3 regions of the Psychromonas sp. MME2 genome follow, and region 2 is predicted to be linked to each of the others. Evidence: predicted binding sites of a transcription regulator. Region 2 holds the regulator's gene; each other region holds the start of a gene.

What was found. Region 2 encodes sigma-54, which starts transcription at its own class of promoters, with help from an activator protein. Its sites were predicted from a motif close to GTTGGCACGNNNNTNGNNT; they were not measured.
Region 1: AB1A03_RS06880 (flagellar basal body rod protein FlgF) is a predicted target of sigma-54. The motif match lies at 6,843-6,861, and genes of this name have one in related genera.
Region 3: flgB (flagellar basal body rod protein FlgB) is a predicted target of sigma-54. The motif match lies at 10,134-10,152, and genes of this name have one in related genera.

What each region holds. Positions count from the first base shown of each region.
Region 1 covers NZ_JBEWXI010000006.1:196,313-204,289, reverse strand. The annotation lists partial or broken gene AB1A03_RS06915 (FlgK family flagellar hook-associated protein) at 1-37, opposite strand, end outside; gene flgK (flagellar hook-associated protein FlgK) at 40-840, opposite strand; gene flgJ (flagellar assembly peptidoglycan hydrolase FlgJ) at 833-1,837, opposite strand; partial or broken gene AB1A03_RS06900 (Na+/H+ antiporter family protein) at 1,993-3,312, shown strand; gene AB1A03_RS06895 (flagellar basal body P-ring protein FlgI) at 3,382-4,482, opposite strand; gene flgH (flagellar basal body L-ring protein FlgH) at 4,508-5,179, opposite strand; gene flgG (flagellar basal-body rod protein FlgG) at 5,191-5,979, opposite strand; gene AB1A03_RS06880 (flagellar basal body rod protein FlgF) at 6,036-6,782, opposite strand; gene flgE (flagellar hook protein FlgE) at 6,939-7,977, opposite strand, start outside.
Region 2 covers NZ_JBEWXI010000012.1:196,946-209,043, reverse strand. The annotation lists gene AB1A03_RS11260 (hypothetical protein) at 1-92, opposite strand, end outside; gene mlaD (outer membrane lipid asymmetry maintenance protein MlaD) at 95-565, opposite strand; gene mlaE (lipid asymmetry maintenance ABC transporter permease subunit MlaE) at 632-1,411, opposite strand; gene AB1A03_RS11245 (ATP-binding cassette domain-containing protein) at 1,408-2,217, opposite strand; gene kdsC (3-deoxy-manno-octulosonate-8-phosphatase KdsC) at 2,501-3,049, shown strand; gene lptC (LPS export ABC transporter periplasmic protein LptC) at 3,050-3,613, shown strand; gene lptA (lipopolysaccharide transport periplasmic protein LptA) at 3,600-4,145, shown strand; gene lptB (LPS export ABC transporter ATP-binding protein) at 4,151-4,876, shown strand; gene AB1A03_RS11220 (RNA polymerase factor sigma-54) at 4,915-6,363, shown strand; gene ptsN (PTS IIA-like nitrogen regulatory protein PtsN) at 6,465-6,911, shown strand; partial or broken gene rapZ (RNase adapter RapZ) at 6,950-7,797, shown strand; gene AB1A03_RS11205 (HPr family phosphocarrier protein) at 7,798-8,073, shown strand; gene mgtE (magnesium transporter) at 8,086-9,447, shown strand; gene glgC (glucose-1-phosphate adenylyltransferase) at 9,816-11,036, shown strand; gene AB1A03_RS11190 (YacL family protein) at 11,166-11,534, opposite strand; gene clpA (ATP-dependent Clp protease ATP-binding subunit ClpA) at 11,643-12,098, opposite strand, start outside.
Region 3 covers NZ_JBEWXI010000006.1:184,215-196,312, forward strand. The annotation lists gene AB1A03_RS06795 (type IV pilin protein) at 163-528, shown strand; gene AB1A03_RS06800 (GspH/FimT family pseudopilin) at 530-985, shown strand; gene AB1A03_RS06805 (type IV pilus modification PilV family protein) at 982-1,395, shown strand; gene AB1A03_RS06810 (PilW family protein) at 1,401-1,976, shown strand; gene AB1A03_RS06815 (DUF7305 domain-containing protein) at 1,991-3,565, shown strand; gene AB1A03_RS06820 (flagellar assembly protein T N-terminal domain-containing protein) at 3,819-4,967, opposite strand; gene AB1A03_RS06825 (FlgO family outer membrane protein) at 5,122-5,850, shown strand; gene AB1A03_RS06830 (LPP20 family lipoprotein) at 5,971-6,465, shown strand; gene AB1A03_RS06835 (flagella synthesis protein FlgN) at 6,523-6,942, opposite strand; gene flgM (flagellar biosynthesis anti-sigma factor FlgM) at 6,967-7,281, opposite strand; gene flgA (flagellar basal body P-ring formation chaperone FlgA) at 7,358-7,813, opposite strand; gene AB1A03_RS06850 (chemotaxis protein) at 8,170-9,081, shown strand; gene AB1A03_RS06855 (CheR family methyltransferase) at 9,118-9,945, shown strand; gene flgB (flagellar basal body rod protein FlgB) at 10,176-10,577, shown strand; gene flgC (flagellar basal body rod protein FlgC) at 10,599-11,018, shown strand; gene AB1A03_RS06870 (flagellar hook assembly protein FlgD) at 11,029-11,727, shown strand; gene flgE (flagellar hook protein FlgE) at 11,740-12,098, shown strand, end outside.

The DNA.
Region 1 (7,977 bases), on a different contig from region 2:
TTGCCGCTACCTTGCCGCCTAACCTTTCGCCATCCATTCTCACAAGGCTACCATTGATATTAATAGCAAGCTCTTTACAGAGGGATCTGGATTACCATTGATAGAAACGATATTAAGTGACTCAGCCCCCATCACCAATCCCTGCCCGCTGCCCATGTACACATTAATCATACCGTTATCAGCAGGCACCACTGAAACATTTACGTATTCACTTAATGCGGTAATGGCTTGATCGCGTTGATCCATTAAGTCATTAGCATTATTACTGCCGCCACTCCCTAAGACAGCTGAGATTTGTTTATTAATATTCGCCAAATTATCCGCAATGGTGGTAATTGCTTTAGCTGTATTACTAATATCAGTATTAATACTATTATATTGGATATCAATATTTTCATAGAGACGGTTATATTGGTTTATCATATTAGTCGCTGATTCAAGAAATACTTGTCGAGACTCAAGCATGTTAGGGTGATCAGCAACATTATTAATCGACTCAAATGTCGCTAATACCGGTTTTGTAACCGATGTGCCTTCAGTGGAAAGTAACATATCCATCTGACTTGACTGGGCATAAACCTCTTTCGCATAGCCAAATTGTGATGTATTGATAACATTTTCGTTAAAGGCAAATTTATCATAGGCACGTTCAATACCGTTAACAATCGAACCGCGACCAAGGAAATACTCCCCATAACGATCCGCACCAGCCGTCGCGACTTCCACTGATTGCCGAGAATATCCAGGCGTGTTCACATTAGCAATATTATGACCAGTCGTCGCAAGACTCGCTTGTGATGAATAGATGCCCGATAAACCAATTTGAAATAAATCAGCCATTAAAATCGTCTCCTGCAATAATCTGTTGGAACTCTTCATTGCGCATGATTTGTTTTATTTTTTCAGCATATTGAGGATCAGTTGCGTACCCTGCTTGCTGCAACGATTCAATATAATGTTCACTATTAGCGCCTTCTTTTAGCGCCCCTTTATAACGTTTATTGTTGACGATAAAATCTTGGTAATCAGCAAAGCTAGCGGCAATATTTTCGTAGGCACGAAAGTCCGAACGACGCTTAATACCAATACCATCTTCAACTTCTAAGCTATCTTTACTGACTTTATCGCCCTGCCAGCTTTTATTTGCTTTAATATTAAAAAGGTTAAAACTACTTTGATTGGCATCTTTATTAATTATTTTTTTCCCCCAGCCCGTTTCCAATGCAGATTGTGCAATTAAAACAGCAGGAGAAACACCTAATGCCTGTGCCACTTTTTTGGCGTATGGCATTAGGGTATTAATAAAGGATGTTTTGCCGCTAAACTCAGGAGCGTTATTAGCCGAATCTGTTGAAATATTAGCTGATGTCGCTGGCGACTTAACAAATTGCGTAGCAAAACGAGATTGATCTGGTTTATTAAATTCCTTAATCAACGCCTCTTTTTCTAATGAATGCATTTTATCAAGTTGACTATTAGGCATGTTTAACTGCTCTATTGGCAGTGATTTTGGCGTAACAATGGAATTCGGATCAAGCTGTCTCACCAAGGCATCTGCAAGGCCGAGTGAACCGTGACGACTGATATCAAGGGCGAGTTGTTTATCTTGCATGTCTGTATAGAATTTAGTTTGTTTATTATTAAAAGGACTATCTGTTTCAAAGGCTTCATTAGCTTCACGCATTGATTTTATAAGCATAGTGGCAAACATCGATTCAAATTGATTAGCAACTTCACGAATCGACTCTTTACTATTACCTTGTGCTTTTTGACGCAACTGATCTAACCCTTGTAAATCAAAGTAATTACTCGCTTGCGTCACTGCTTGATTAGCCATTGTCAGCCCCGTTAATTTTCATTTAACTAAACAAAGCAAAAAAAGTGCCAAAAATACAAACCTGTCGTTATTAAAATATCTCTGTTTATTCACTTTTAGCACATGTAATAGTCGCGTAAACTTCACTTTTTTAAAATAACCTTGGACTCACTATGATTAACCCTGTTTTATTGTCTGTCTCAGTCATGCTTGCCCTCTCTTTAATGAGGGTAAATGTGGTCATCGCCCTCTCATTAAGTGCCATGATAGGGGGGTTAAGTGCGGGTATGTCATTGACAGACACCGTTGCTGTTTTTGAAGGTGGACTTGGCAGTGGCGCAACCATTGCCCTCAGCTATGCCATGCTCGGTGCATTTGCCGTGGCAATATCGAAATCAGGCATCACTGATTTACTTTCGCAAACGATTATTAAGCGTATTCACGGCAGCACCCTGATCATCTAACCTATGTCATTAAGTACATACTACTCAGTGTCATTTTATTGATCTCTATCTCTTCGCAAAATATCATTCCTGTACATATTGCCTTTATCCCAATTTTGATTCCGCCACTACTAGAAGTGTTTAATAAATTGCGTTTAGATCGTCGCTTAATTGCCTGTATACTGACTTTTGGGTTAGTGACTCCCTATATGGTTCTACCAGTCGGTTTTGGTGGCATTTTTTTGCATAATATTCTATTAAAAAACTTATATGATAATGGTCTACAGGTAACCGCAGACCAAGTTCCCCTATGCGATGATACTTCCCGCATTAGGCATGCTGACTGGATTATTGATTGCGGTATTTTTCAGTTACCGTAAACCTCGTGACTACACGCCAACGAATACCCCCATAAAAGCGGAAAAAAAACAGTTACAAAAAAGTCATCTGATCGTTGCCGCTGTCGCTATTATCACAACATTAGCGATTCAATTAATGTCTGGCTCAATGATCATCGGCTCTTTAGCTGGCTTTATGGTGTTTACCTTAGGTGGCGTTATTGCGTGGAAAGAGACGCAAGATGTATTTACTAAAGGAGTTCATATGATGGCAATGATAGGCTTTATTATGATCACTGCAGCAGGTTTTGCAGCGGTGATGAAAGCCTCTGGAGGAGTCGAAACATTAGTGCAAATGCTATCAACAAGCATCGGCGACAACAAACCATTAGCCGCGTTACTAATGCTTATTATTGGCTTATTAGTCACCATGGGAATTGGCTCGTCTTTTTCCACGATTCCAATTATTGCAACTATTTATGTTCCCTTAGCCATCGCCTTTGGTTTTTCGCCAATGGCCATTATTGCCCTTGTCGGCACAGCAGCTGCACTCGGAGATGCCCGTTCACCCGCCTCTGACTCAACGCTTGGGCCAACTTCAGGGTTAAATGCTGATAATAATCACGACCATATATGGGACAGTGTTGTACCAACTTTTATTCACTATAATTTACCACTCATTATATTTGGTTGGATTGCGGCAATGAGCTTATAAAAAGCAAAAAGGGAAAGCGACTAACTGCTTCCCCTTTTTAGCAAGTTAACAATGGTTCTTGCTAACTGATTAAATAATAATTAACTCGCCCTGTAATGCACCAGCTTGTTTTAATGCCTCTAAAATCGCCATTAAATCACCCGGTGCTAAACCAACTTCATTTACAGCTCGCACTAAATCATTAAGACTGACGCCTGAATCAAATTTAAACATACGGCTGTTTTCTTGCGTGATATTAATTGTACTATTATCTGTCGTTTCCGTTCTCCCTCCCGCAAAGGGATTTGGCTGCGACACCTCTTTATTTTCACTCACGGTAACACTCACTCCACCGTGCGTGATAGCCGCAGGTAATAATTTAACATCTTGGCCAATAACAATGGTGCCAGTCCGTGAATTAACAATGATCTTTGCCTTAGCACGAGCAGGCTCAACTTCTAAATTTTCTAATGTAGAAAGATAAGAAACTCGCTGAGATTGATCTCTCGGTGCAAGTACTCTAACTGAAGTCGCATCCAATAAGGTTGCCGTGTTCTGACCAACCAGATTATTAATAACATCGGCCATTCGTTTTGCCGTGGTAAAATCCGATTGATGTAAATTTAAGGTAATACTATCACCCTGTGAAAAAGAGGATTTTATCTCACGTTCAACAATAGCCCCATTAGAGATCCGCCCTACTGTTGGCGTGTTAATCACCACTTTTGAACCATCGGCACCTTCAGCACCAAGACCACCAACCACAAGACTCCCCTGGGCAAGCGCATACACATTACCATCAACCCCTTTTAAAAAGGTTTGTAACAATTCCCCACCACGTAAACTTTTTGCTTCCCCAATCGCTGAGACAGTAACGTCAATTTTCTGACCCGCTTTAGTAAAAGGCTTTAATTCCGCCGTGATTGCCACTGGGGCAACATTTTTGATTTTTAAGCTTTCACCCTCAGGAATATTAATACCAAAATTACGCAGCATTGTCGCAAAGGATTGCTCAGTAAATTTACTGCTTTTTTCACCAGTCCCCGGTAAACCAACCACTAAACCATAACCAACCAACTGATTACTACGAACGCCTTGCACACTGGTTAAATCTTTAATACGCGCTGCATAACTATTGCCGACTGATGCAATCAACAGGCTAGTAAATAATAATTTTGTTAATAGTTTCATATCTTACCCTTACTTGCTAAGTACATTAAATTGGCCAGTATGGGCCATTGAAAAATGCAGTTAACCAGCCCTGTTGTTGAGTATTAGCAAAATCGCCCGTACCACCATACTGAATACGTGCATTAGCAACTCGCATCGATGACACTGAATTATCTGAACGAACATCCTCAGAGCGAATAACCCCTTTGATACGAACAAACTCTTCTCCATTATTGAGCATCAACCATTTTTCGCCGCGGATCTCAAGGTTACCATTACTCAAAACTCGCGTCACATTGACGGTAATACTCCCCTTTAAGCTATTGCTTTGGTCGGCATCTGCATCACCTTCGAATTTACTTTTTCCTGAGAGACCAATACTTGCTCCAGAAACTTTTCCAAAATGAGGCAGGTCAGATTCTGCGACCGTTAAATCATACCCATTTTTCTTCTCTAGGCTGCTCCCTGCTTTTTTCTTTGCCGTGGTTGCCTCTTCTAAATAGACGGTGATAATGTCACCTATTCGATGTGCTTTAATATCTGAATAGAGATTATTAGCATAGCTATCTTGAAACAGAGATCCCGTTGCAGCGACGTTATAATCAGCTTCAATCGGCTCAACAGGAACAAACTCAGGATCATCTTTCGAGGCTTGATTCGGTAACGAAGTACAGCCAGCCAGTACCATTAAGTTTAAACATATTATCAATTTACGCATCATATCCTCCATTATAGCTGTTGACTGACGTAGGATAGCATTTCATCAACTGCTGAAATTACCTTAGAATTCATCTCATAAACACGTTGACTCTCAATCAAATTAACTAACTCTTCGGTCACATTAACATTAGAGGTTTCTAACATCCCTTGACGTAAAAAACCCATACCATCATTACCGGGCACTCCTTGAAGTGGCGCGCCACTGGCTCCGGTTTCCGTATATAAATTTTCACCAATCGGCTCAAGGCCAGAAGGGTTAATAAAATCATTAACATTCAACTGCCCCACCACTTGATTCTCTGCTTGCCCAGGAATACGTACCGAGACCTCACCCTGAGCACCAACACTAATAGAGAGTGCATTAGCCGGAATTTGTACCTGAGGTAAAAGTGGGTAGCCCGCACCAGGGGTAACAATAATGCCATCTTCGTTAAGCTGAAATTGACCATTACGTGTATAACTAGAGCTACCATCTGGCATCTCTATTTCGAAAAAACCGCTACCGTCTATCATAATGTCTAAAGAGTTATTGGTTGTGAGCACATTACCCTGTGAAAAATTCTTTTGTACTGCAACGACTTTAGAACCCGCCCCAATCATTAATCCAGAAGGTAGCTTACTGTTCTCAGAAGCGCTGGCGCCTGGCTGATTAATATTTTGATAGAGTAAGTCTTCAAATATGGCGCGACTCTTTTTAAAACCGACAGTGCTGGCATTCGCCAAATTATTAGAAATAGTAGCCACATTCGTCTGTTGGGAATCTAATCCAGTTTTACTTATCCATAAAGCGGGATGCATAATTTTTCTCCTTAAATACTTTAATAGTGATTGTTTACACTGCGCCGTAGGCTAAGTTAAACAACACGTAGTAGAGATTCAGACGCTTTGTCCATCTCTTCCGCTTTTTTCATCATTTTAATTTGCATCTCAAACTGCCGTTGCAAGTTAATTAAACTGGTTAATTCACTCGCGAGATTCACATTAGATGCTTCAAGTGAACCACTTATCAGCTGCACTTGATTACTTTCAATTGGTTCAGCACCGTCTATCCGTCTAAATAGACCATCTTTGCCACGTACAATATCTGCATTATTTGGATTCGCTAATTTAATCTGCGCGATTTCTTCCATCGCTTCAGCGGGTGCGCCAGATGGAAGAATTTCAACCATACCATCACTGCGGATACTAAATTTTTCTACAGGGAGCGGAATGAAAATGGGTCCGCCCTGTATATCAACAACTTGATTACCCTTAGAATCAATTAAATAACCCGTTGGATCAAGATTTAGACCTCCATCACGCGTCATCGCTTGCCCACCTTGCTGCGATTCAACCACAAGCCAGCCATCCCCTTGAATGGCAACATCAAGCTCACGTCCGGTCATTTGCAACGTCCCCTTGTCAAAATTTTGCCCTGGCTCTTCGGTAATTGAAAACACCCGCGTAGGCAAGCCTTGACCATAAGCTTGCATACTGCGAGCCTGTTCAAAACTCGCTTTAAAAGCGGTTTTATTGGCATTTGCTAAATTATTACCATGGATTGCCAAAGCATTCATACTCTCTTTGGCACCTGACATTGAGATATAAAGAAAGTTATCCATTTTAATTCCTTAAACAAGCACGGGCAGTGCGATTTTTTAATAGAGATTTACAACTAATTAAAGCAACATATATGCCAATATATAAGAAGCAGGTAAGCAAACAAAAAAAACGCACCTAAAAAGGTGCGCTTCTGGGGGTAAGTTGCAGTAAATAAATTATCTGATCTGCAGGATTGTCTGTTGTAAGGTATTATTTATTTCTAATGCACGCGAATTGGCTTGGAAATTACGCTGTGCAGTGATCAAATCAACCAGCTCTGTCGTTAAATTGACGTTTGATTGCTCTAAAGCTGCCGAATTAATCGCACCAAAGGAGCCAGAAGCGGCCTCTCCAGCAATTGGATCACCTGAATTTTGTGAAGCGATCCAATTCGATCCCGTTTGTGTCAAACCTTGTTCATTACGAAAACGGACAATAGCGACACGTGAGAGAGGTTGAGAAGTACCGTTACTGTAGGTCGCTTTTACTAAACCATCACTACCGATTTCAACACCCGTTAAACGTCCCACGGTTAAACCATCCTGCTCTAACGCCGTTACCTCAAATGACGACGCAAACTGTGTTGGTTCTCTAAAATTTAAATTAAGCGCTTGACTACCATCGGCACCAGGAGGCAATACCCCAGCTCCATTCACGCCAAGTGGCTCAAAATCTAAATCTGCAGGATCTGATCCGCTATAGGCACCAGTGTCATCAAAGGTCAATACAATACCAGTATGGGTAACCCCTGCCGCATCGGTATAAGTAGCCGTTTGCGGCGTACCATCAGGCAAGCCATCACCATCGGCATCGATATCATAGACGCCTGATGTTTCAGCAGGAGGAACTGCGGATTTATCCCAGGCATCGACCGGAATACCATCAACAGTCATAAAAGTAATCCACTGATTCGTTCCAGTATAGGAAGCATTTTCAGGTTTAATATAATAGGTACTGGCAATATGTGATTGCCCTAATGAATCATAAATGGTTATCGAAGTGGCATTATTATAAGTAGCAGGATCTTGTGGATCAAAATTAGCAGGATCAAGAGTCGGATCGCCAGCAGGTAAATTTAAGGTAATACCAAGCTGACTTGTTGATACTGGTGTTCCTGCTGTTTCAGGAATTTGAATAGGCTCAGTTGTACTTAAACTTACCGATGAAGAACTACCATCCGAGTTAACAGGAAATGCCTGTAGATAGTTACCACTA
Region 2 (12,098 bases):
CGGATAACTTCATTTGGATCACTTATCTCTGCTATTTTGGCATAAGAACAGCTGACAAAAATTAAGGCTAAAATAGGTAATAAACGCTTCATTATTATTTATCCTTATTAATAGAGTAAATGAATTGGCCGATTAAATCTTCTAGGATCAATGCAGATTTAGTATCCTCAATGCGATCCCCGTCTGCTAACATAGCAATATCATCATCAATAAACCCAGGTTGAATACCAATGTACTGCTCACCGAGCAAACCCGATGTCAATATCGACAGTGACGATGTTTCTGGATAGAAACCACTTCTTTCATACATAGAGAGCTCCACAATTGGGCGATAATTTTTAACATCTAACTTTATATTTTCCACGCGCCCAACAACAACGCCACCGAGTTTAACGGGAGCTCTGACCTTCAATCCACCAACGTTAGAAAAAGTCGCATATAAGGTATAACTATTCCCCTCACCACGTAGCGAAACACCAGCAACACTAAATACGAGTATGGCTAAACATAATATCGAAGCAACAACGAAGCTACCAACCCATAATTCCAGTTTATTCTTAGACATAATATATTCCAAACATATAAAAATCCGAGTAAATTAATCGCTTAACACTTATAACAATAATCTATTTTAAGTGCCAAACATAAATATTGTTAATACAAAGTCCATCGCAAGCACTAGCAATGATGAAACAACAACCGTTTGCGTTGTCGCCTTACTAATTCCCTGCGCATTGGGTATAACATGGTAACCATTATAAAGTGCCACCCAAGTTATCAGTACGGCAAAAAAAACACTTTTTATTATACTATCAACAACATCAGGATAATAATCAACGCTACCTTGCATCACTGACCAATAGGAACCACCATCGATCCCCATCCAGCTAACACCAATTAAATACCCCCCCCAAATGGCGACAACATTAAAAAACAAGACAAGTAAAGGTAAGGTAATAATCCCTGCGATCAAGCGTGGTGCAATGACACGTTTTAAAGGTGAAACCGCCATCATTTCCATGCTAGCTAGCTGCTCAGTGCTCTGCATTAAACCAATTTCAGCCGTTAACGCAGAGCCAGCACGACCAGCGAAAAGCAGAGCACCAACAACAGGAGCTAACTCTCGTAATAGAGAGAGCGCCACCATGCTACCTAAGCTCTGTTCTGCGGCATAGTCGACTAATACATAGTAACCTTGTAAGCTTAATACCATCCCTATAAATAAACCTGACGTTAAAATAATAGGTAGGGACAAGATCCCAAGCTGATATATCTGTGCGACAACAAGCGAAAATAGCTTGCTATGAGGCCTGCCACGAAATGTATCCCAAAACATCAAACAACTACGACCAATCGTACGCGTAATTGCTATGCTGCCTCTGCCAATCGAACTTATATACGTATTTATCATAAGTTCACCTTTTTTATATCAACAGCAAAATCATCACTCTTGAAATGAAAAGGCACGGGTCCTTCACTTCTACCATGAATAAATTGTTGCAATAATGGATTATCCTTTTGTTCAAGTACAGAATGCGTTGGTCCCTGCGCTATGATTCTTTGCCCTGCCAGAACATAAACCTCATCGGCAATAGACAAGACTTCATGCACATCATGGGAAACAATTATCGATGTTAATCCCAACGATTGATTCAATTGCTTAACTAAGTTTAGCAATACATTCATAGAAATAGGATCTTGCCCTGTAAAGGGCTCATCGTACATAATCATTTCCGGATCTAAGGCGATAGCTCGTGCTAAAGCAACACGACGAGCCATTCCACCAGAGAGCTCTATTGGTTTTAAATCTCTTGCGCCACGTAAACCAACGGCCTCTAATTTCATCAACACTAAGATAGTGAGTAGCGACTCATCGAGCTTACAATGTTCTCGCAGTGGAAATGCAACATTTTCAAATACAGACATTTCATTAAACAATGCACCACTTTGAAATAACATGCCCATCTTTTTTCTTGCTTCGTACAAAGAGTTATCAGAACAGTTATGAATTTCCTTGCCATTAAAAATTATTTCACCGCTATCTAACGCAAGTTGGCCACCAATAAGTTTTAATAGCGTCGTTTTACCGATACCACTTGGCCCTAAAATAGCTGTTATTTTTCCACGTTTAAATTCAAAATTTAAATTATCAAACAATAATCTATCATTTCGAGAGAAACAGAGGTTTTTAATAACAAGATGATTTGAATGTTTCATGTACAACCGTTATCTTTATGGATAGAAAGGTACAGTGTAAGGTTATGAGCATTTTTATACAATTATTTAATAGCCTGAACATAAATTATCATAGCACTGGTATGACCTATTTATGTAATAATGGTATATTGTTGAAAAACAAATAACAATTACACGTTAACACTTTATTTTTCTGACAATAACCGTAACAATGTAGCATCACCACATAACGAATTAAAATTAATGAGATTACTATATTCATTTTATATAGTATCCAGTTATCGATCTAAATATCGGGAAAATCATGGTCACAACACCCTATGGAAAAATTAGCCAATTAAACTATCGCAAAGCAGAAAAAATAAAAATGCTTATCTGCGATGTCGATGGTGTGTTTTCAGATGGCCGAATTTATTTAGGTAACCAAGGTGAAGAGTTAAAAGCATTCCATACCAAAGACGGCTTCGGTATAAAAGCGATATTAAAAGCTGGTATAGATGTAGCGGTGATAACTGGACGACAATCTAAAATTGTCTCTGACAGAATGCAAGCACTTGGCGTACCTTATATATTTCAAGGGCAAGAAGACAAGATAAGTGCCTATCAATCACTATTAATAAAACAAAAATTAACAGCACAAGAAGTTGCCTATATTGGTGATGATGTTGTCGATTTACCCGTCATGCAAGCATGTGGGCTAGGTATTGCAGTAAACGATGCCCATCCTTTAGTGCTGCAACATGCTGATTTAATTACTTATACAAAAGGTGGTTTTGGAGCTGTACGAGAGGTATGTGACCTATTACTACAATGCAATAATCAGTTGCATACAACACAAGGCAAAAGTGAATAAATGAATAAGCGGCAAAGCATTCCATTTATCATATTATTAGTGGCATTTTTAACGTGGCTATACTTGAAACCACAAAAAGAGCTACCGGAAACATCAAAACACCAACCTAGCTATATAGCCTATAATGTCACTAATACTCATTTTGATATTGCGGGACGAAGCGATTATAAATTATATGCAGATAAAGTAATTAATTTTAATGCAACCAATAAAACCCTTTTTGAAAATCCAAGGGTTATTATATACGCTAGAAAAACAGACGACAATGTCCCCTCCATTTGGCAACTAAGCAGTAAAAAAGGGGTGCTTTACAATCAAGACACACTAACGTTAAATGATGATGTATGGCTAAAAAATCTGAGCTTGGATCAATTAGTGCAAACGATGCACACACAAGAGCTAACGATACTATTAGATAAAAAAGAAGTGACCAGCGATCTTTTTGTTAATTGGACTGGGCCGCAAATGAAGCAACAAGGCGTCGGACTATGGGGGTCATTAGAGTCTGAAGAATTTGTTGTCAAAGATAAAATTGAAACGGTATATCTCAATGAAAAAAATTAAATTTAGCATAGCAATCAGCACGTTAATCATCACATTTTCCTGCTTTTCCATTGAGTCTGATTATGAACAGCCGATCCATGTTAGCTCCGTCAGTCAACATGCAAAAATGAAGGAAAATACGGTTGTATTTATTGACAATGTGATATTAACTCAGGGAACGATCAAAATTACCGCAGACAAACTAACGGTCATTCGTGGTGAAAAAGCAAACCAAGAAATAATGATAGCAGAAGGCAATTTAGCGACATTTTATCAAACACAAGATGATGGCAAACCCTTTGATGCCCAAGCCAACACCATTCGCTATGATCTAGCAGAAAGCACCATCACGCTACAGGACAATGCTCAAGTAAAACAACTAGATAGTGAAGTTAATGGTGAAAAAATCGTGTACTCCATCAATAATGAAGAGTTAACGGTGAGCACGGGTCAAGCTGCAACTGATCGTGTTAACACGGTATTTTTACCCGCACAATTTGAAAATAAAAACACATCGACCTCGGACGACAAAACCATAGAAAAAGAAGAATAGATAGAATGGCAGAATTAATTGCACAAGGTTTAGTGAAAAGCTACAAAGGTCGCACGGTAGTTAATGGTGTTAGCTTAACCGTGAAAACAGGTGAAATTGTCGGTTTACTTGGCCCTAACGGCGCGGGTAAAACAACCTCTTTTTACATGGTGGTGGGTTTAGTAAAACAAGATGAAGGTAAAATAACCATTGATGATGAAGATATTTCTCATCATCCCATGCATATTCGAGCACAAAAAGGGATCGGTTACCTCCCTCAGGAGGCCTCTATATTTCGTCGTTTAACGGTAAGCGAAAATATCATGGGCATTTTACAAATTCGTAAAGAGTTAACGGCAGCACAGCGCGAAGATAAGCTAGAGACCCTATTACAAGAGTTTCATATCACCCACATTCGCCACAGCAAAGGGATGAGCTTATCCGGTGGTGAGCGTCGCAGGGTAGAGATAGCCCGAGCGCTTGCTACAGAGCCAAAATTCATATTACTAGATGAACCCTTTGCCGGTGTGGATCCCATTTCAGTTATCGACATAAAAAATATTATTCAGCAGTTGCGTGACCGCGGTTTGGGCGTATTAATTACCGACCATAACGTTCGAGAAACCTTAGATGTCTGCCAACACTCGTACATTGTTAGTCATGGTGAAATTATTGCAGTTGGCACACAGCAAGAAATATTAGAGAATGACCATGTAAAACAGGTCTACTTGGGTGAAGAGTTTAGACTTTAATTAATCACCTTATTTGCGTAAGAGGAAGAGATACTTTGATAAAACAGGGTTTACAATTGAAAATGGGTCAGCAGCTTGCTATGACCCCTCAATTACAACAAGCTATTAAATTATTACAACTCTCTACACTTGATTTACAGCAAGAAATTCAAAATGTGCTGGATGAAAATCCGCTACTTCAACAAGACGATGAAAGTGGTATTGCAGAGGTAAGTAGCGAACAAAAAGATAGTAGCGACATGGACACATCGGAGGCGTTAACTCAACAGGAGTTCTCCGATGATTTGCCTATTGAAAATAGCTGGGAAGAGTCATTCACTGCACCACCAACAACGTCAGTCTCCTCTGGCACAGTCAATTATGAAGGTGAAGATACTGTCTATCAAGGCGAATCTTCAGATACATTACAAGACCACTTAATCTGGCAGATGCAGTTGACGCCATTTACAGATACAGACCAGCTCATTGCTACCGCAATTATCGATTCCATTGATGAATCCGGCTATTTAACCACTAGCTGCAGAGATATCTTAGAAAGTTTAAATGATGAACTAACGGATCTAGAGTTAGATGAAGTGGAAGCGGTACTAAAACGTATCCAACATTTTGATCCGCTTGGTGTGGCAGCTCGGTCCACACAAGAGTGTTTGCAAATACAACTAAAACATCTGTCAGAACAAACACAATGGCGCAGCGAAGCATTAATGATTCTTGATTTGCATATGGATTTACTGGCTAATCGAGATTACCGAACATTAGCAAGAAAAACTAAACTAAAAGAGAGTGAATTAGGTGAAGTAATGCGCCTTATTCAGAGTCTAGAGCCTCGTCCTGGCAATCAACTCGAAGAGAGTAAAGCACAATATATCGTACCCGATGTTTACGTTAAAAAAATTGCAGGGCAGTGGCGTGTTTCTTTAAACCCTGATTGCAATCCACACTTATCGATTAATCAGCAATATGCCGATTTATGTAAATCTAATATCAGTAAAACAGATTCACAATTTATTAAAGGTCACTTACAAGAAGCTAAATGGTTCATTAAAAGCTTAGAGAGTCGAAATGAGACACTGCTAAAGGTTTCCAATTGTATCGTCCAACAACAGCAAGCTTTTTTCGAGTATGGTGATGAAGCAATGAAACCGATGGTGTTAAATGATGTAGCACTAGAGGTTGAAATGCATGAATCAACGATTTCTCGGGTGACTACGCAGAAGTTTATGCACACCCCTAGAGGGATTTATGAGCTCAAATTTTTCTTTTCTAGCCATGTCGCCACTGAAAGTGGTGGAGAGTGTTCATCGACAGCCATTCGCGCATTAATCAAGAAGCTAGTAACAGCAGAATCACCAAATAAACCTTTAAGTGATAATAAAATAACTCAGTTACTCGAAGAGCAAGGTATTAAAGTCGCACGTAGAACCATTGCAAAATATAGAGAATCATTAGGTATACCGCCATCAAATCAGCGTAAACAGTTGCTATAGACTTGATTAAGATTAAAAAATGACTATTTGTTAATAGTCATTCAAGAAGAACCTGCTAGAATTGCGCGCTAATTTTATGGATCGTAAACAGAATATATAATATGAAAATATCGACTTTATTAACTCAAGACTCCGTTTTCAGCAAGGTAAACTGTACAAGTAAAAAAGGCGCACTAGAAAAAATTAGCCATATCGCGGCTGAAAAACTAGGCATTGACGCACAAACGTTATTTAACGATTTAATTGCGCGTGAAAAAATAGGGTCAACGGGGGTCGGAAGCGGCATTGCAATCCCACATGTAAAAATTGATACATCGTTGCCCGCTACAGCCGTTTTTTTACAATGTGATACAGCCATTGATTACGATGCTTACGATGGTAATAATGTCGACCTTTTATTTGCTATTTTTGTTCCTGAAGATAAATGCCAAGAGTACCTAGTTGCACTCTCTGAAATTAGCAAAAAATTATTAGATAAACCATTTCTGCGTCAATTGAGAACGGCAGATTCAGACGAAGCCTTGTTTAAATTACTACAATCAGAGTAGTTAACATAGGACAGAGTCAATAACTAGTTGGGATTAGCATGAAATTAATAATTATTAGTGGACGCTCAGGCTCAGGAAAAACGATCGCGTTACATGTACTTGAAGATTTAGGTTATAACTGCATCGATGGTGTCCCATACCAACTCCTTGAACAATTACTTGATAGCGTTGATCCCAGCAATAATAAAGTTGCGATCAGCTTAGATATTCGCAACTTGCCTCACGACATAGCCGCTATAGAAACGTTGCTTGCTGCATTACAGAATAAAATTGAAGTAGAAATAATTTATCTCGATGCCATGACCAGCGCTTTAATCCGCCGTTATAGTGAAACAAGGCGCCTGCATCCATTATCTAAACGCAAATTATCCTTATCGCAAGCGCTAGACCTAGAACAAGAGCTACTACTTCCCATAAAGAATATAGCCTCATTAACGATTGATACCACAACGTTATCGATTCACAATCTCAACGAACATCTAAAACTTCACTTACAAGGTTCAACTAAAAGTAACTTATTGATTATTTTCCAATCTTTTGGCTTTAAATATAAGGTCCCGGAAGATGCTGATTATATGTTTGATGTACGCTTTTTACCCAACCCTCATTGGATACCAGAACTGCAAGAACACACTGGCCTTGAAAAGCCAGTTAAAGATTACCTGCGTAGCCAGCCTATGGTCGAGCAGACCATCAATCAAATAGAAAATCTATTCCACTCTTGGTTACCCTACCTTGAAACGAATAACCGAAATTACGTCACGATTGCGATTGGTTGTACTGGAGGGAAACACCGTTCGTCTATGTCACTGAGCAAATAGCGGCACGTTTTAAACCTCACTACCAAGTGCAAATTGAACATAAATGTTTAAAAGGCAATAAATAAATGGCTATCATTAATCAAACAATTACAATACAGAATAAACTTGGCCTGCATACACGAGCAACCATAAAATTGGTTGAATTAGTAAACTCTTTTGATGCCACCATCACCATTAAGCATCAAGGAAAACAGGCCGATGCTGATAGTGTGTTGGGATTGTTGGTGTTAGAAACCTGTTATGGTCAAGAGATAGAGATTATTGCCCAAGGTAATCAAGCAGAGCAAGCAATGAGTGCAGTTACAAAGTTAATAGAAGATAAATTTTTCGAAGAAGAATAAAGGAGTTAGGCAATGCTGGAAAATACAGATGTACAAAATGCTCAGCAACGCCTTCAAGAAGTTAATCAAGCAGTAGAAAGTGGCATGTTTGTCCGTGCACGCAGCATCCTTGATAAAATGGCTGCCTGTGACATCGCTTTACTACTGGAGTCCTCCCCTCCTTCCCACCGTAAAGTGCTTTGGAATTTAACCGACCATGACCAACATGGTGAAATTTTAGAAGAATTAAATGAAGATGCTAAAGATGGCATTATCAATTTAATGGGTGCCGCTAATCTTGTAGCCGCCACAGAAGGGATGGATACCGATGATCTCGCCTACATACTAAGGGGCATTCCAGATAGCCTCTATCAAGCCGTCTTACAGAAGATGGACAAGCAAGATAGACACCGTGTAGAACAAGCATTGGCTTACCCTGAGGATACCGCTGGTTCGTTAATGAACACCGACACGATCACGCTAAGAGCGGATGTCTCTATTGATGTTGTTTTACGTTATTTACGCCTCAAAGGGGAATTACCAGAAGCAACCGACACCTTATATGTGGTCAATGAAGACGACCAATTAATTGGTGATGTACCACTATCGACTCTACTTACCGTTGATCCAAGTCTGTCTGTTGAACAGGTAATGAATGATCAAACCGAAGCGTTATCGGTAGAACTCGATGAAGGTGAAATAGCTAAATTATTCGAACGTCATGACTGGATATCCGCGCCTGTTATCGATGCCAACAAACACCTTCTTGGTCGAATCACTATCGATGATGTTGTTGATATTATTCGTGAAAATGCCGAACACTCGATGATGGGTATGGCTGGTATGGACGATGATGAAGATACATTTGCCGCGATAATTCCCAGTGCTAAACGACGTACTGTTTGGTTATCGGTTAATCTAATGGCCGCCTTTGTTGCCGCTTCCGTATCTAATATGTTTGAAGCGACCTTAGAACAAATGGCCACTCTTGCCGTCTTAATGACGATTGTCCCTAGCATGGGGGGGATCGCGGGTAATCAAACATTAGCATTGGTTATCCGTGGTATTGCCGTTGGCCATATAAGTGACAATAACACGCGCTGGCTAATTGGCAAAGAAGCCGCTATCGGATTGCTTAATGGTATTGTTTGGGCAATTTTAGTCGCTTCTGCCGTCGCTATTTGGAAAGATGATATACGTGTTGCCTTTATCATTGCTGGCGCAATGTTCATTAATCTCTCTGTAGCCGGTATCGCTGGCGTGACGATCCCTCTATTAATGCATAAATATAAAATTGATCCGGCATTAGCAGGCGGAATGGCATTAACAACCGTTACCGATGTCATCGGGTTATTCTCCTTCCTCGGCATGGCAACATTAGTACTACGACATTAACCCCCCAGTAATGCTCATGGTTCTTCACGAGCATTACTATGATCACTTTTCCCATCTAATCTATAACCTTTATAGTGCAAGGATTTATACACTTGCCTCAAAGTGGTGCTTAATAGATTCTATTTTTATTTTATCCCTTATTTTTCAATACATTAACAACTGGCATAAAGCTTGAAGTTGAAAACTATTAATAATAAATAATTAAATAACACGTATATAAAAATCAAACGTTCCCTTTGCGACACAGAAAATGAAAAACTCAGTTAATTTAAGCAGTAAAACAGATCAGCTATCTATTCTAATCGGCACAACATCAGTTTCCGATTAATATATTATTTAATGACGCTAATAACCAAGGAGAGTGTGCAATGCAAAATGTCTTAACAGTAGTTTTAGCGGGTGGAATGGGCTCAAGATTATCACCACTAACGGATAATAGAGCCAAGCCTGCAGTCCCTTTTGGTGGAAAATATCGCATTATTGACTTTACATTAACAAACTGCCTCCACTCTGGATTAAGGCGTATACTGGTTTTAACACAATATAAATCCCATTCACTGCAAAAACATCTTCGTGATGGCTGGTCTGTTTTTAATCCTGAACTTGGAGAATATGTCACCTCTATTCCACCGCAAATGCGTAAAGGTGAACAATGGTATGGCGGAACGGCAGATGCCATTTATCAAAATATATGGCTACTTTCACGTAGTAATGCTAAATACGTCGTTGTACTGTCAGGGGATCATATCTACCGCATGGACTATGCTCCAATGCTTGCACAGCATCGCTTAAACAACGCCGATTTAACCATTGCCTGTATGGATGTACCGGTAGAAGAAGCAAGTTCCTATGGCATCATGGAAATTAATAGTGACAAACGTATCATTGATTTTGTAGAAAAACCAAGCACCCCTCCAATCTCTCCGATCGACTCAACTAAGAGCCTTGCCTCAATGGGGATTTATATCTTTACCATGGATGCGCTAATTGATGCCCTAGAAAAGAATGCAGCAGATATAAATTCAAAAAATGATTTTGGCCATGACATTATTCCAAAATTAATCCAACGAGAAAGCGTTTACGCATACCGTTTTGGTGAAGAAAGTGGCCGAGTAAGCCAAGATGTTTACTGGCGCGATGTAGGCACTATTGACTCTTTTTATCAAGCTAACATGGATCTATTACAGCCCATTCCTCCTCTGGATTTATATCAACAAGATTGGGCTATTCGCACCTATGAACAACAACTTCCCCCCGCACGAACAGTCTCTTCGACGACAAAAAATTCAGGTCAATTGATAAACTCAATCATCTCAAATGGCGTCATCATTTCCGATGCTTCTGTATATCACTCAATCCTATCATCCAATGTACGCATTTTTGATAACTGCAGTATTTCCAATAGCATTGTCTTTGATAATGTAGAAATCGGCAAAGGATGCCAAATTCAAAACTGTATTATTGATAAAAATGTAAAAATTCCAGCCGGAACTCGTATTGGCTTTGATACGGCAGGGGATAAAAAACGTTACAAAATATCAGAAAAAGGAATTGTGGTCGTGCCAGAGGAGTATCAATTTACACTGTAGCACCATGGTAAGGCAAGAAAATAGCACCCATTTTCGTTGTTATAAAATATCTATTTAAACTTAAACTAGCATGGTGGTACGCTTTTTCTTGCTAACATTGCACATTGAAGTAGCATGGGGAAAAAGGGATTAATCCTTTAAAAAGGACTGCCATGATTCAATCAAAGCAAGGAAGTCTTCTAAACCACAGGCGGCTTCTATTTCAGCATCATAAAAATGTAAGTCCCCTTCCAAATCAACATCATCGTGATCATTTAATAGACTGTGATTGATAACCAAGGCTTCATCCTGTGTAAGCAGTAATATAAACTCACTTCCCGTAAGTTTATATTCACTTATCTGGCGTTGCTGTAAAGCCGATAATTTTAGCAACAAAGCATCCACCCAATTTAATGACTGCCCTTCTTGTTCTAGCCAAGTAGCAAAAGCCTCATGACCCATGGATATTTTAACGGTTGCCTGTTCACTAATAAAATCTTTTCTAAATTCGAATTCCATACCATCCCGATCTAATTGTGGCGTTTAAAAATCACTTTCAACAGTTCCACTCTATCTCAAAAAACAAAGATAAAGTGGAAATGGAAGAACCTTTGCAACTATCATTTATCAGCTTAATGCGAGTGATTTTACATAATCGAAGATAATACCACCTGAGCCATTATCATATGAAACAACCACGCTACCACCATCTTGTAACTCTCCAAATAAGATCTCATTTGCCAGTGGTTTTTTCAATTTTTCTTGAATCAATCGAGCCATTGGACGAGCACCCATGGCACGATTGTAACCTTGTTCCGCCAGCCATTTACGGGCACTTTCACTGACCTCTAAAGAGATATGCTTTTTATCTAACTGAGCTTGCAACTGAACTATAAATTTATCCACAACTTGATAGATAACTTCAATTTCAAGATGGTTAAACCAGATAACATTATCAAGACGATTACGGAATTCAGGAGAAAAGACTTTTTTAATTTCATCCATTGCTTGATGATTATCTTGTTGAGTTTTAAAACCTATATTCTGTTTGATGGATTCGCGCGCACCGGCATTGGTGGTCAT
Region 3 (12,098 bases), on a different contig from region 2:
ATTAATGTCTCTTGGTTTTTATTTGGCTTTAATTTGACCTGCGATAATTTTTTTTGGACACACTATGTTAGGCGTTTGACTATAATGTAAGTATGTTGAGTGGTTAGCAGTGGGATGGTATATGGATATAAGGTGGTATTCATACTATTTAAATGAGGTTTTATGAAAAAGTTTACAGGATTCACGCTTATTGAAGTTTTAATCGCCATTGCTATTGTTGCTATATTATTTGGCATTGCCTTCCCTTCATACCAAAGTCATATCCAAAAAAGTAATCGTATTGCTGCACAACTTGCCTTAACAAAATTAGCGCAGGAGTTTGAGCGCGTTAACGCTCGGCAAGGTGCTTACCCAACGACGTTACCAACTATTGATGCGACAGATTCTTATACATACGCACTTCCATCTGTCACTGATGACACCTTTACTATCACCGCGACACCCAAAATGAGTGACGAATGTGGCACTTTGAGTATTACGCAAACAGGAGAAACCGCTTCAAGTAAATCGAGTGGTTGTTGGGATTAATATGAAGCTTCATAGCGTAAAAAAAATAGAGGGAATGACATTGATGGAGTTGCTAGTGACGCTAGCGATTATGGTTATTCTGGCTTTCATTGGTGTGCCTAGTTATCAGCAGTTTGTTGAAAATGAACGTTTTGCCGTGGCAACCAATGAACTCTATAAAGCCTATCGCTTTGCGCGCAATGAGGCGATAAAAACATCAACGCCAATGACATTAGAAGCCAATCCAGGCGGGTGGGCTAATGGATGGTCAGTCAAAGATAGTAGCGCTAATGTACTGTTTGTTAGTAAAAAACCGCGAGCAGGAATTACCGTTTCCGGTGCTTCAATTACCGTTTTTGGAAGAGGTGCTTTATCTGGCGGTAATGCGGCTTTTTCAATTAGTAGCAGCAGTAAAGCCCGTTACCTTTGCGTACTTTCCAGTGGTCAAAGTATATTACAAGATGGGAACTGCCCATGAAAGATAGAGAATATGGATTTACCTTATTTGAAGTGTTAGTAGCGATGTTTATAACGGGAGTCGCTTTATTAGGGTTAGCCCAGTTAGAGGTGTATATACTTAAATCCTCTCAGTCGAGTTTTAATTATACCGTTGCCTCAATCAGAGCCAATAGTTTTGTTGATGCTGTTTGGATGGATTTATGTAATGCACAAGATGTTACATCGGCGAGTACTTATACACAAATTCGTAGTAACTGGGTAAATGATTTAAGTGCAGCAGGTATGACGACAGATGAAAATAGTCCGCCAGCTAGCATCACGCAAGATATCTCTGTCACTGTCAAATGGAGTGATCCGCGTTTTATTGATGAGGATGAGAATAATACATTAACCTTAGAAACGACATTCCCTGATAGCGGTTGTGGGTGAGCAATATGTATATTAAACGGTTTCCTAAGAGTAAGTTAAAAACTAAGCAAGTAGGTTTTACATTGATAGAATTAATGGTTGCGATGACGATTAGTTTAAGCCTCGTTTTTGCCTGTACCACATTGTATGGGTCATTAAAAAACAGCATCAATATTGCACAAAACTTGAGTAATGCACAGGAGTCATTACGAGGTGCTTTTTATTTGTTGTCTCGCTCAGTGCACCAAGCCCAGGGGATCAATATTAATGGAGTTAATACAGCTAACCAAGAGTTAGTGGTTACCTACGGGGAGCCGCAAAGTGGCGGGATACTCTATGGCTGTTTAGGTAATAGCATGGTTTCTGGTAGCAGCGATACCTATTATTCAGATGGTGCGGGGCTCTACTGTGATGATGGTAGTGGGGCTCAGTTAATTACCTTAGATGTAGAAAGGTTACGTTTTGATAATATAACTGGTACCAATGAAGAGGGACTAATCGTTAAGTTAAAAGTAACAGGCATGCCTGATTCTTTGGGAAATGATGGGGTTACATTTAAATTAGCATTGCGACAAAAAATATTAACAAATTTACTCGAGTAAATTTAGGAGGCTTTATGCAAAAGCAACAGGGGTTTGTTCTCCTATCCGTGCTAATTATTACGACTATTATTACAATATTGGCATTTTCACAAATTAGTGAAAATCGTTTACAGGAACGTATTGCGGGTAATCAACAGAAAGAGATCAATGCGCGGCTTGCCTCAGAACAAGGCATTATTAAAGCCTATGAATATATTAAAGAGCAAAATGCGTTGTCTGTACCTAATGCAACCATAGAAAGTAATTTAAAAGCCAACTCATTCGTACCGGTCGGTGCTAATTACTCTTTGCCTGCACAGTACATTAATTTAAATGGTTCAACATTTACCTTGGTGAGTATGGGAAGCTATCAAGGTGCCACTGCGTATTTGAAAACAGAAATAGAGGCGATTGAAATAACAGGGAAAAGCCTTTTTACTGATGCGGTAGCTGGTTGTGATGGGGTTTATGTGGGACAAGGTGGAGGCACGGTAGATAGCTATAATTCTAGCCTTGGTCCATACGATCCCAATGCACATAATGATAAAGGTAATGTCTCCACTATTAATAGTGGCGCGGATATCGAACTATCCGGTAGTGGTAGCATTTATGGTAATTTAACATCAAACGGGAGTATTTCCACAGGGACGTCAAGTGGTAGCTCTATCTCAGGGGCTGCCACCGCGGCTAATAATATACAATTTAAAGGGATTACTTCTACCTCTAATATTCATGCTGGTGGCAACTTAGATTTTAAGGGGTTAATTGCCACGGGGCAAGAGATCACCGTTGGTGGCGATTTATACGGTGATAATGGTAAGGATATTAGCAGCTCCGTAATATATGGTGGAGAAAACCATAGTAATTTAAAAACGGCAATACATAGTGACCAGATTTTGCCACCTGAAATTGATTTTGGAGAATGTGATCCGCTTGATATTGTCACGGAAATGACAGCCATGAAGGGGCAAGTTCCATCGGGTTCAACCAATAGTTACAGCGCAACAATGATTGGCAGTAATTTGCAATTCAATGGCGCAGAGGTCTCTTCCGATGGTACGCCTATTGCGGGTGTCGCGCCTGTCACCCTTGATGTGTTTGGTGAACCCACCGAGGTGTACATCTTTGATGAGTTTACACCGATAGGGCAGGATATCACTATCACGGGGGATATAACCCTATTGATAACCGGGGATATATTGACTAAAAACAGTAACTTTGTCTTTGCTGACGACACGAGCTCATTGACGATATTGACCGATGGTTCGGTAAATCTTGATTCATTGACGGATCTTTTTGCTGATGAAACGGTTAACTCTGAGGGGGAGGCTCCACTCACCATATATTCATCATATGAAAGCAGTAATGATTCGGATATGGCTGTGACAGTGGGAAGTAATGCTGATATGTACGCCAGAATTTATGCTCCGAATGGTAATTTAGATTTAGGCGGCGGTGGTGATATTATGGGGGCCGTGCGAGGCAAAGAGGTTAATGTTTCTGCTGGTACAGGTATTCATTATGATGAAATGCTATCGGATATGATTGATATCCCCGATGAGGAGCCGACGGCAGCGTCATTTACTTCTGTGCACTATTTTTATCCGTAGCCAGACCCTTTTTCATGTAAAAAAGCCCCTGAACAATTGTTGTTTTAGGGGCTATTTATTTTAATTTATAGCATTATACCAATCGGAATAAATAGCTGATCTATTTTACGGGTTAAAATAACTTACTTTTTTGTTGTAAGTTTCGCAAAGGGAGCAACCATTTTCGTCAACTTACGCCTCAAATTAAGCCATTTTTCCTGCGCAAAATTTAGATCACATACTTAACCCAATTGCTATTACAATGGGATATCTATTATTTAATTTTTGCTAAATCATTAATTTGTATATTACCTAACGGGTAATTATCAATGGTGCGAAGGATCGCACTACTATCATGAACTTCAATAACTTGCATCGGATCTTGGTATTGAGTTTCTGCATTGCGCTCGATGCCAAATTGATCTTTATAATTACTGCTATAGAAAAGAGTGAGTGTCTCGCCTTCTTTGAGACCATTGCGTTTACCTAGGTTAATTTGCACGCTGTTATTTTTTACTGAAATCACTCTGGCGATCGGGAGCATGCATTGCAATTGTTTATTGATATCTTCATTAACATTAGCGAGCAGGTTAATAATTGCTTGCCCATACTCCCTTTGCCAAAACAGTTTACTCTGTAAATCAGCACTTTCATGCATACCATATTCCCATTTAGCTTCGGTGCGATATTGCTTGCTCATGACAAGGGTCCCCTGTAGAGCATCATAGAGATAAACGGTCATATAAAAATTTCGTAGTGGGTCAACAAGCCAATAGTTAATCGAATTTTTGCTGTCAAAATCAACGGATAGATCATTGATCTCGGCGTAAAAAATATATTGGCTATCGGTTTGTGTTGCCATCGTTGATAGAGTATTAGAGATATTTTGCAGGCTATAATGTTGCCCTAATCGGACCGGAATATCGATTAATTCTCTAACATCTAACTGTTGAGGTGATAATTTTAAGCGGTTAAATAACGTTTGCGTTATTTGCTTATTAATGGTGTGTATCTGGCCGTCAACGGCATGATTGGGATTGTTTAATTTAAAACGTGTAATGGCGATCGATTTTGGATACTGGGCTCCTTGGCAACTATTATGTGAGAGTTCAATATCGACACTGATAGTGACCATTAATTTATCTTCTTTTACATTTTCATCGATGATGGTTAGTGAATTAATTTCGCCTTTACTGTTAAATACCAATTTATTTTCAACTAACACCCCATTGTTGACTTGCTGCAGAATGGATATTGGCCCCCCAGAATAAATTAATGCATTTTTTAGCGCCTCTTTGATCGCCACATCTCGGGCGCTATCGATATCCTGCTTAATAATAAAAGCTTCTCCGGATGACGTAAATAGCTTTGCATTGACACTGCAGCAGCATAAAGCCAAAGTGAAAAGTATATATTTTAACATAGAGAACCTTTAACTTAAAAAATAAACCTGTCATTATATTAAGCAATTTTCGAACCAATATTTTAAATAAATTTGGATGATAAAGTTTACTAAAGCTTTTTGCCCTGTTGCCGATACCTTCTATGAAAGTTAAATCTGTCCAAGGTAGGTAAGAATGAATAATTTATTGGTACTGGCAGGGGCTGCCTTGTTATTACAGGGATGTGCGTCAACAGCTCCCGAGCAAACAAGCGCGGCACGTAATATAGAAACGACTGCCGTTGTAAATACTCGCAGCGTTAGCAAAGATGATCATCTCTATTATTATATTGCTCGTTCTTCAGCGAATAGTGATGCTGCTTTAGGGGAGGTTAATGCGAGTATAGTGAATAATAATAGCAACTCGGATATAACTTCCTTTGTTGGTGAGCGATCTTTTGTTCTTTCTGAAGTCGTCAGCGATATGGCAGAGCAACTTATTATTAATCTCCCTTCGACATCTCGTCATCAGGCAATCGCCTTGACATCTATTGTTGATCTACATAACCATCAAACCACCAACTGGCTAGGGCAAACTATCTCAGAGCAGTTTATCCATGAATTGCATATTCGTCATATTCCCATTGTTGACTTTAAAATAACTGGCAATATTCAGTTAACCCCTGAGGGTGAATTTGCGTTAACACGCGATTGGAAAAGGTTGAATAAAGACATAGATGTTAACAGAATTTTGACAGGTACAATGTCTCGTAATGAAGAAGGGGTGATGCTAAACATTCGCATTGTTAACGCTAACAATAATTTGGTTGAATCGACTAGTAGTGCTTTTCTCCCTAATAATATGTTTGTTGGTGGGAATTATGATTATCAAGAAAAAAATATATCTCACGTAATAGTACATTAAGTGATAAAAGTTTGAAATTAGTACAGATTGTAAAATGAAACTAGGATTATGCTTTTAAGTGGCTCGATTTTTGCTTTGTATGATTAACTCTGCAAGAAACACAAAGTAAGGAATATTATTATGTCACATGGGATTAATCGTTTCATCTCTTCGCTCTTAATGGTTGTCGCTATCTTGTTGTTAAGTGCCTGTGCGAAAACCAATGGTCAGCAACAGAATATGCTGTTTAGTAGTAATGATCAGCCATACATTATGACTTCTATCGGTTATGCTCCAATTGCCGCGCAGCAAGGTGAATCCTTTGATCTGCAAATGTTGAATGCAATTAAGGCTTCTAAATTAGAGGCTTATAAAGAGTTGGCGGAACAAATCTATGGTGTGTTATTGAGTTCGGAAAATGCAGTCAATGGCTCACGTTTGCTTAACGATTTGATTCAAGCGCAAGTGAACGGTTTGGTCAGAGGGGCGAAGGTGCTAAAAAGTTATCATGAAGGGGATCTCTATATTACAGAACTTGCATTGGATATGCGTAGCGTCTCATTATTAAAGGAGTCAGGTATTAGCTATAGTAAGCAAGAGCCTGCCGTTAATGTTGAACAGCAAGTGTTTTATTAGTTTGCGTGTTGTTGGCTAGGTCGTGTGGTATAGAGGTAAATAAATATTGCTCGTTGTTTATGCCTTAATATCTTGACCTAACAGAGATGCACTTGTCAGGGAGCCCTTGTTATTATAAGTGACGCTGTTTTTGCCCGTTTCTTGTTTTAAAATCTGCATTAAATGTTTATTGCTTTTCATGCTCAATGTGACTAGTTGGCCATTAATGTCGTTACTTTTTTTGCATGAGCGAAGCTGTTTATCGATTTCTTGTTTTAACTGTTGTAACTTTTCATTTTCCGCTAGGGCTTTTTGTAAGCCGTTTTTTATCAAGCTGTCATCGATTGAGGCGATCTGTTGCAAGGCATTTTGTTTGTCAGACAAAATTTCTTTTAATGAAGAAAAATTTTTTTCTTTGAGACAGGTAGTTTCCGCCTCGAGGATTGATTGTAAGGTATTAATTAGGGTCAGTTGTTGCTGTAATTGCTCTGCTAGCATTTAAATATCTTCCACTATCGATTATTAGCTAAATGCTTTACTAAAGTCACCTTCAAATTTACTTAATTTTTCAGCCAAGCGTTCGGTATTGATTTTGTAATCACCATTCAAAATTGCAGCTTTAAGAGATTCAATTCGTTGTTTATTCACTTGAGGCTCCGAAGATGATTGTTTTTCTAGTTTATTTAAATTCAACGCTTGTGAAGTTAACTGCACGGAATCTTTGCTACTCGCACTTGTTGTTTGGGATTGTTCACCTAAAGATTGTTGTTTTTGTGCCTTATTTTGCTCAACAATGATGTTTTTTTGTACGCCTGATCGATTTATATTTATACTCATGATCCTATCCTTAAAGTACTACATATTTAACTTATCGGCCGTATTTATAATTTCTTGAGTACTAAATTACAAAAAATTAGAAAGACACTTGAACTTCCTTTAGCCCTGATACTGTCCCAACAACTATTCGTTGTGTGCGTGAATTTTTAACTCTTACAGTGCCTCCAATATTAGCATCATTTAAAGCAATACCTGAAGTTTTTATTAGTAGCCCTTTGTTATTTGCTTTGATCACTACCTTGTCATCTTTGCAAACAAAACAGACGTCTCTTTCGGTGATTATTTTTTCGTTAGATAGATTACGTTTTAATCGCGTGCCGATAAGTACGCTTAATTCATCGAAACTACCATTTTTGGCTTGATATTTAGTCACATAGCTTAATTTTATATTATCGGCTGTTAATCTATTGCCCTTGATCAGTGACGTGCTTGTCATTACTCTCGGTATTAATATCTTAACCTGTGCTCTGACATAGGTTGTCCATGGCTTTGGATCTGTACAGGTGATTTTTACCGCTGTATTTTTTTTCAAGGTGTCACCGATAACCTCCCCAATCAATTCACTTGCACAGGGGATAAAGTTGTGACGATTATCAATTGGGGAAATGTTAATTTGCAATTTCTGTTTGGTGTTTGTATCGTATGAAGTATCATATTTGGATGAAATAATGGATTCTGCAAAATTTTCTATCTTTTTTCTGTAATTGCTCTCAGCGAAACTATACGAACAGTTTATAATAAGCAAGATGAGGAAAAAACGTATCAAAATATTCACCTTATTCGTTGATTATTTATTTATTGCTTAATTAAGAAACTTAGTTTAATGGATTTCCCTTCATTATAAAACTACTTGTTTTTGCTAAGCACTATAACAAAAAGGATTTAAACATGGCCGGCATTTTAGACTCTGTGAATCAGAGAACACAATTGGTGGGGCAAAATCGTCTTGAGTTGCTTTTATTTAAATTGGGTGGAATTCAACGTTATGGGATTAACGTATTCAAGGTAAAAGAAGTTTTACAGTGCCCACCTTTGACAATGCTTCCTAAATTACATCCTTCCATTCGTGGTGTCGCTCATATACGAGGACAAACTATTTCTGTTATTGATCTGAATTTGGCGACAGGTGGACGCGCTATCGATAACGTTGAAGAGCGCTTTATTATCATCACAGAGTATAATCGTTCAATTCAGGGGTTTTTAGTGGGCTCGGTCGAGCGCATTATAAATATTAACTGGGAAAATGTGTTGCCGCCTCCTAATGGTGTTGGCCGTTCAAATTATTTAACCGCAGTTACGGATATAGAAGGAACATTAATTGAGATTTTAGATGTTGAAAAAGTGTTAGATGAAATTGCGCCCGTTAATGCTGAAGTTAATGCGGATATTATTGCACAGGGTATATCTGAAAAAGCGATGAATAAACGCATTTTAGTCGCTGACGACTCGACCGTTGCGCGTAAACAGATTCAAAAAGCGATATCAACACTTGGTTTTGAATGTGATTTAGTTAAAGATGGTAAAGAGGCGCTGGATTTGCTCAAGGAAGTATCCAAAACACAACCTGTTACGGACCGTTACGCTTTAATGATTTCTGATGTAGAAATGCCAGAAATGGATGGCTACACATTAACCGCTGCGGTTAAAAAAGATCCTGATTTATGTGGATTACATATTATTCTGCATACTTCATTAAGTGGTGTTTTCAATCAATCAATGGTTGAGAAAGTTGGGGCCGATGATTTTATTGCTAAATTTAATCCCGATGAATTAGCTTTAGCAGTGCAACGTTTCTACTAACTTAGATAAATAATATTAATAAGTGAGATACTATTTGTGAGATCCCTTTCTGACGATATTTATAAGCAGTTTTCTAATTTTCTTGAGCAACAATGTGGTATCGTTCTCGGGGAAAATAAGCAATACCTTGTAAAAAGTCGATTAATCCCTTTGATGGCTCAATTTTCAATTCAATCACTGACTGAATTAATCAATCAATCAATGAGTTATAAGAATAGATCATTGAGAACCGCCGTTATTGATGCAATGACGACTAATGAAACATTGTGGTTTCGTGATAAGTATCCTTTTGAGTTGTTGCCACAAAAAATATTCCCAGAAATACTAGCCAATAAAAAGAGTATTAAAATTTGGTCTGCAGCGAGTTCATCGGGGCAAGAAGCTTATTCGATAGCAATGACCGCCATTGAGTATCAAAAAGCGAAGTCTATATTAGGCATGAATGTGCAAATAATTGGCACGGATATCTCTAATACAATGCTGCAACAGTGTAACAGCGGTGTTTATGACACATTAGCACTTTCACGTGGTTTATCTCCAGAGCGTAAAAAACAGTTTTTTGAACCGCTTAAAGATGGCTCGGCTAAAATGCAAGTTAAAGCAGATGTCAAAAAATTGACCAGCTTTAGAAATTTTAATTTGCTTGATAGCTATGCACTGCTAGGTAAGTTTGATGTCATTTTTTGCCGTAATGTCCTTATCTATTTTTCAGCAGATGTTAAATCTAAGATATTAAATCAGTTTGCTAATGCTTTAAATCCAGGTGGATATTTAATTCTGGGGGCTTCTGAATCAATAACGGGCTTAACGCCTCGTTTCGATATGATACGTTGTAATCCCGGCATCATTTATAAACTTAAATAATTAAAATTGCCTCTTTCATTATGAAGAGGCAATTTTTGCCACTTTGCTCGCGACGACAGCCGCAAATGAATCGTTTATTAACCGACTCACTTTACTTCCCCCTACTGTAAGTTTTGTTTATTCATCTTGTATGGCGATGTTGCCATACCAACTCATAAAATAATTGAAAAAAATCCCATTTAATAATTTTTGGCCTACTATTTGCATTTGTTCGTAGAGAGGAGAAATTTATGGCGATTAACTTTGACAAAGCACTCGGTATTCATCAACACACGTTAGGTGTGCGTGCCCAACGTTCTGAAATATTGGCGAGTAACCTAGCGAATGCAGATACCCCTGGATATAAAGCGCGTGATATTAACTTTAAAGATGCATTGGCTAATGCGACATCACGTACTGGTGTTTCATTAACTCGTACCAATGATAGTCATAAATTTGCTCAAAGTTACTCCATGGCTCAGGCTGGTGAAATGTATCGAATCGGCAATCAACCCGATACGGGTGACGGCAATACCGTTGATGCAGAAGTGGAGCGGAATTTATTTATGAAAAATAGTTTAGAGTATCAAGCCAGTTTAGATTTTTTAAACAGCAAAATTTCAGGTTTGCGCAAAGCAATTAAAGGGCAATAACAGCTTGTTAGGAGTATCACTATGAGTTTATTAAGAGTATTAGATGTATCCGCAACAGGTATGAGTGCGCAATCTGTACGTTTGAATACAACCGCAAGTAATTTAGCTAATGCTAATAGCGTTAGCAGCAATAGAGATGAAACATATCGCTCACGTCAGCCAATTTTTGCCGCAGAATTAAACCGCGCTAATAGTGGTTTAAGTAGTAGTGTTGGCGTTAAAGTACAAGGCATTATTGAGAGTGATGCGCCTTTGCAAACGGAATACGCTCCGAATCATCCTAAAGCTGATCAAGATGGGTTTATCTATCATTCCAACGTTAATGTCATGGAGGAGATGGCGAATATGATTAGTGCTTCTCGTTCCTATCAAACTAATGTTCAAATTGCCGATGCAGCCAAACAGATGTTAAGTCGCACATTACAAATGGGCAAAAGTTAAGGGGTAATCTATGGCATCAATTAATAATTACAGCTCATTAAATTTAAACGTTCCGTTAACGCCTGAACAAGTTGCTGCGAATAAAGCGGTCGATGCACAACAGCAACTTAATCAAGAAGATTTTTTTGCTTTGCTTTCGCAACAGTTGGCTTATCAAGATCCTTTCAAACCGGTTGATAACTCAGAAATGATTGCACAAATGGCTTCATTTACTACTGCTGAAGGCATTACCACCATGGGTAATGAATTTGCGGGAATGAAAGCGGTATTAAGTTCTAGTCAAGCATTAGAAGCTTCTTCATTAGTTGGTAAAAAAGTACTCATTCCAAGTAATCAAGCTTACTTGGATACCGAAGGTGGAGCATCCGGATCAATTAATACTGCGACAGGTGCTTATAACGTCATGGTTACCGTTGAAGACTCATCAGGGAATATTATTCGCTCTATTAGTTTAGGTGATATTGGTGCGGGTAATAAAGGTTTTTCATGGGATGGCTTAGATTCTCAAGGGAATAGAGCACCAGAAGGACAATATACTTTAAAAGCTAACGGTGTTGTTAATGGGCAAGGTGAAGAGTTAACAACAGCGTCATACGCACACGTACAAAGTGTTAGTTTAGGTGGCGGCACTGCTGGGGTTAATTTAAATCTTAAAGGCCTAGGTGGTATTAAACTTACAGATGCAATTGAAGTTGCAGAAAATAAATAAGAGGGAATAATTATGTCTTTTAATGTTGCATTAAGTGGTATTGCTGCGGCTCAAACGGATCTCGATACAACGGCAAATAATATTGCCAATGTCGGTACCGTTGGTTTTAAAGAATCTCGTGCAGAATTTGACAGTGTTTATGCAAATTCACTATTTTCTAATAGCAAAACTAAAACAGGTGATGGTGCTTCTATTGCAGCCGTTGCACAACAGTTTCATCAAGGAAGCTTGAAATTCACACAGAATCCATTGGATTTAGCGATTACTGGTAGTGGTTTTTTTGCTACCTCAGGAAACATAGGAGATAGAGATTTAAGTTATACGCGAGCAGGTACTTTCAAACTTAATAGTGAGAATTTCATTGTCGATAA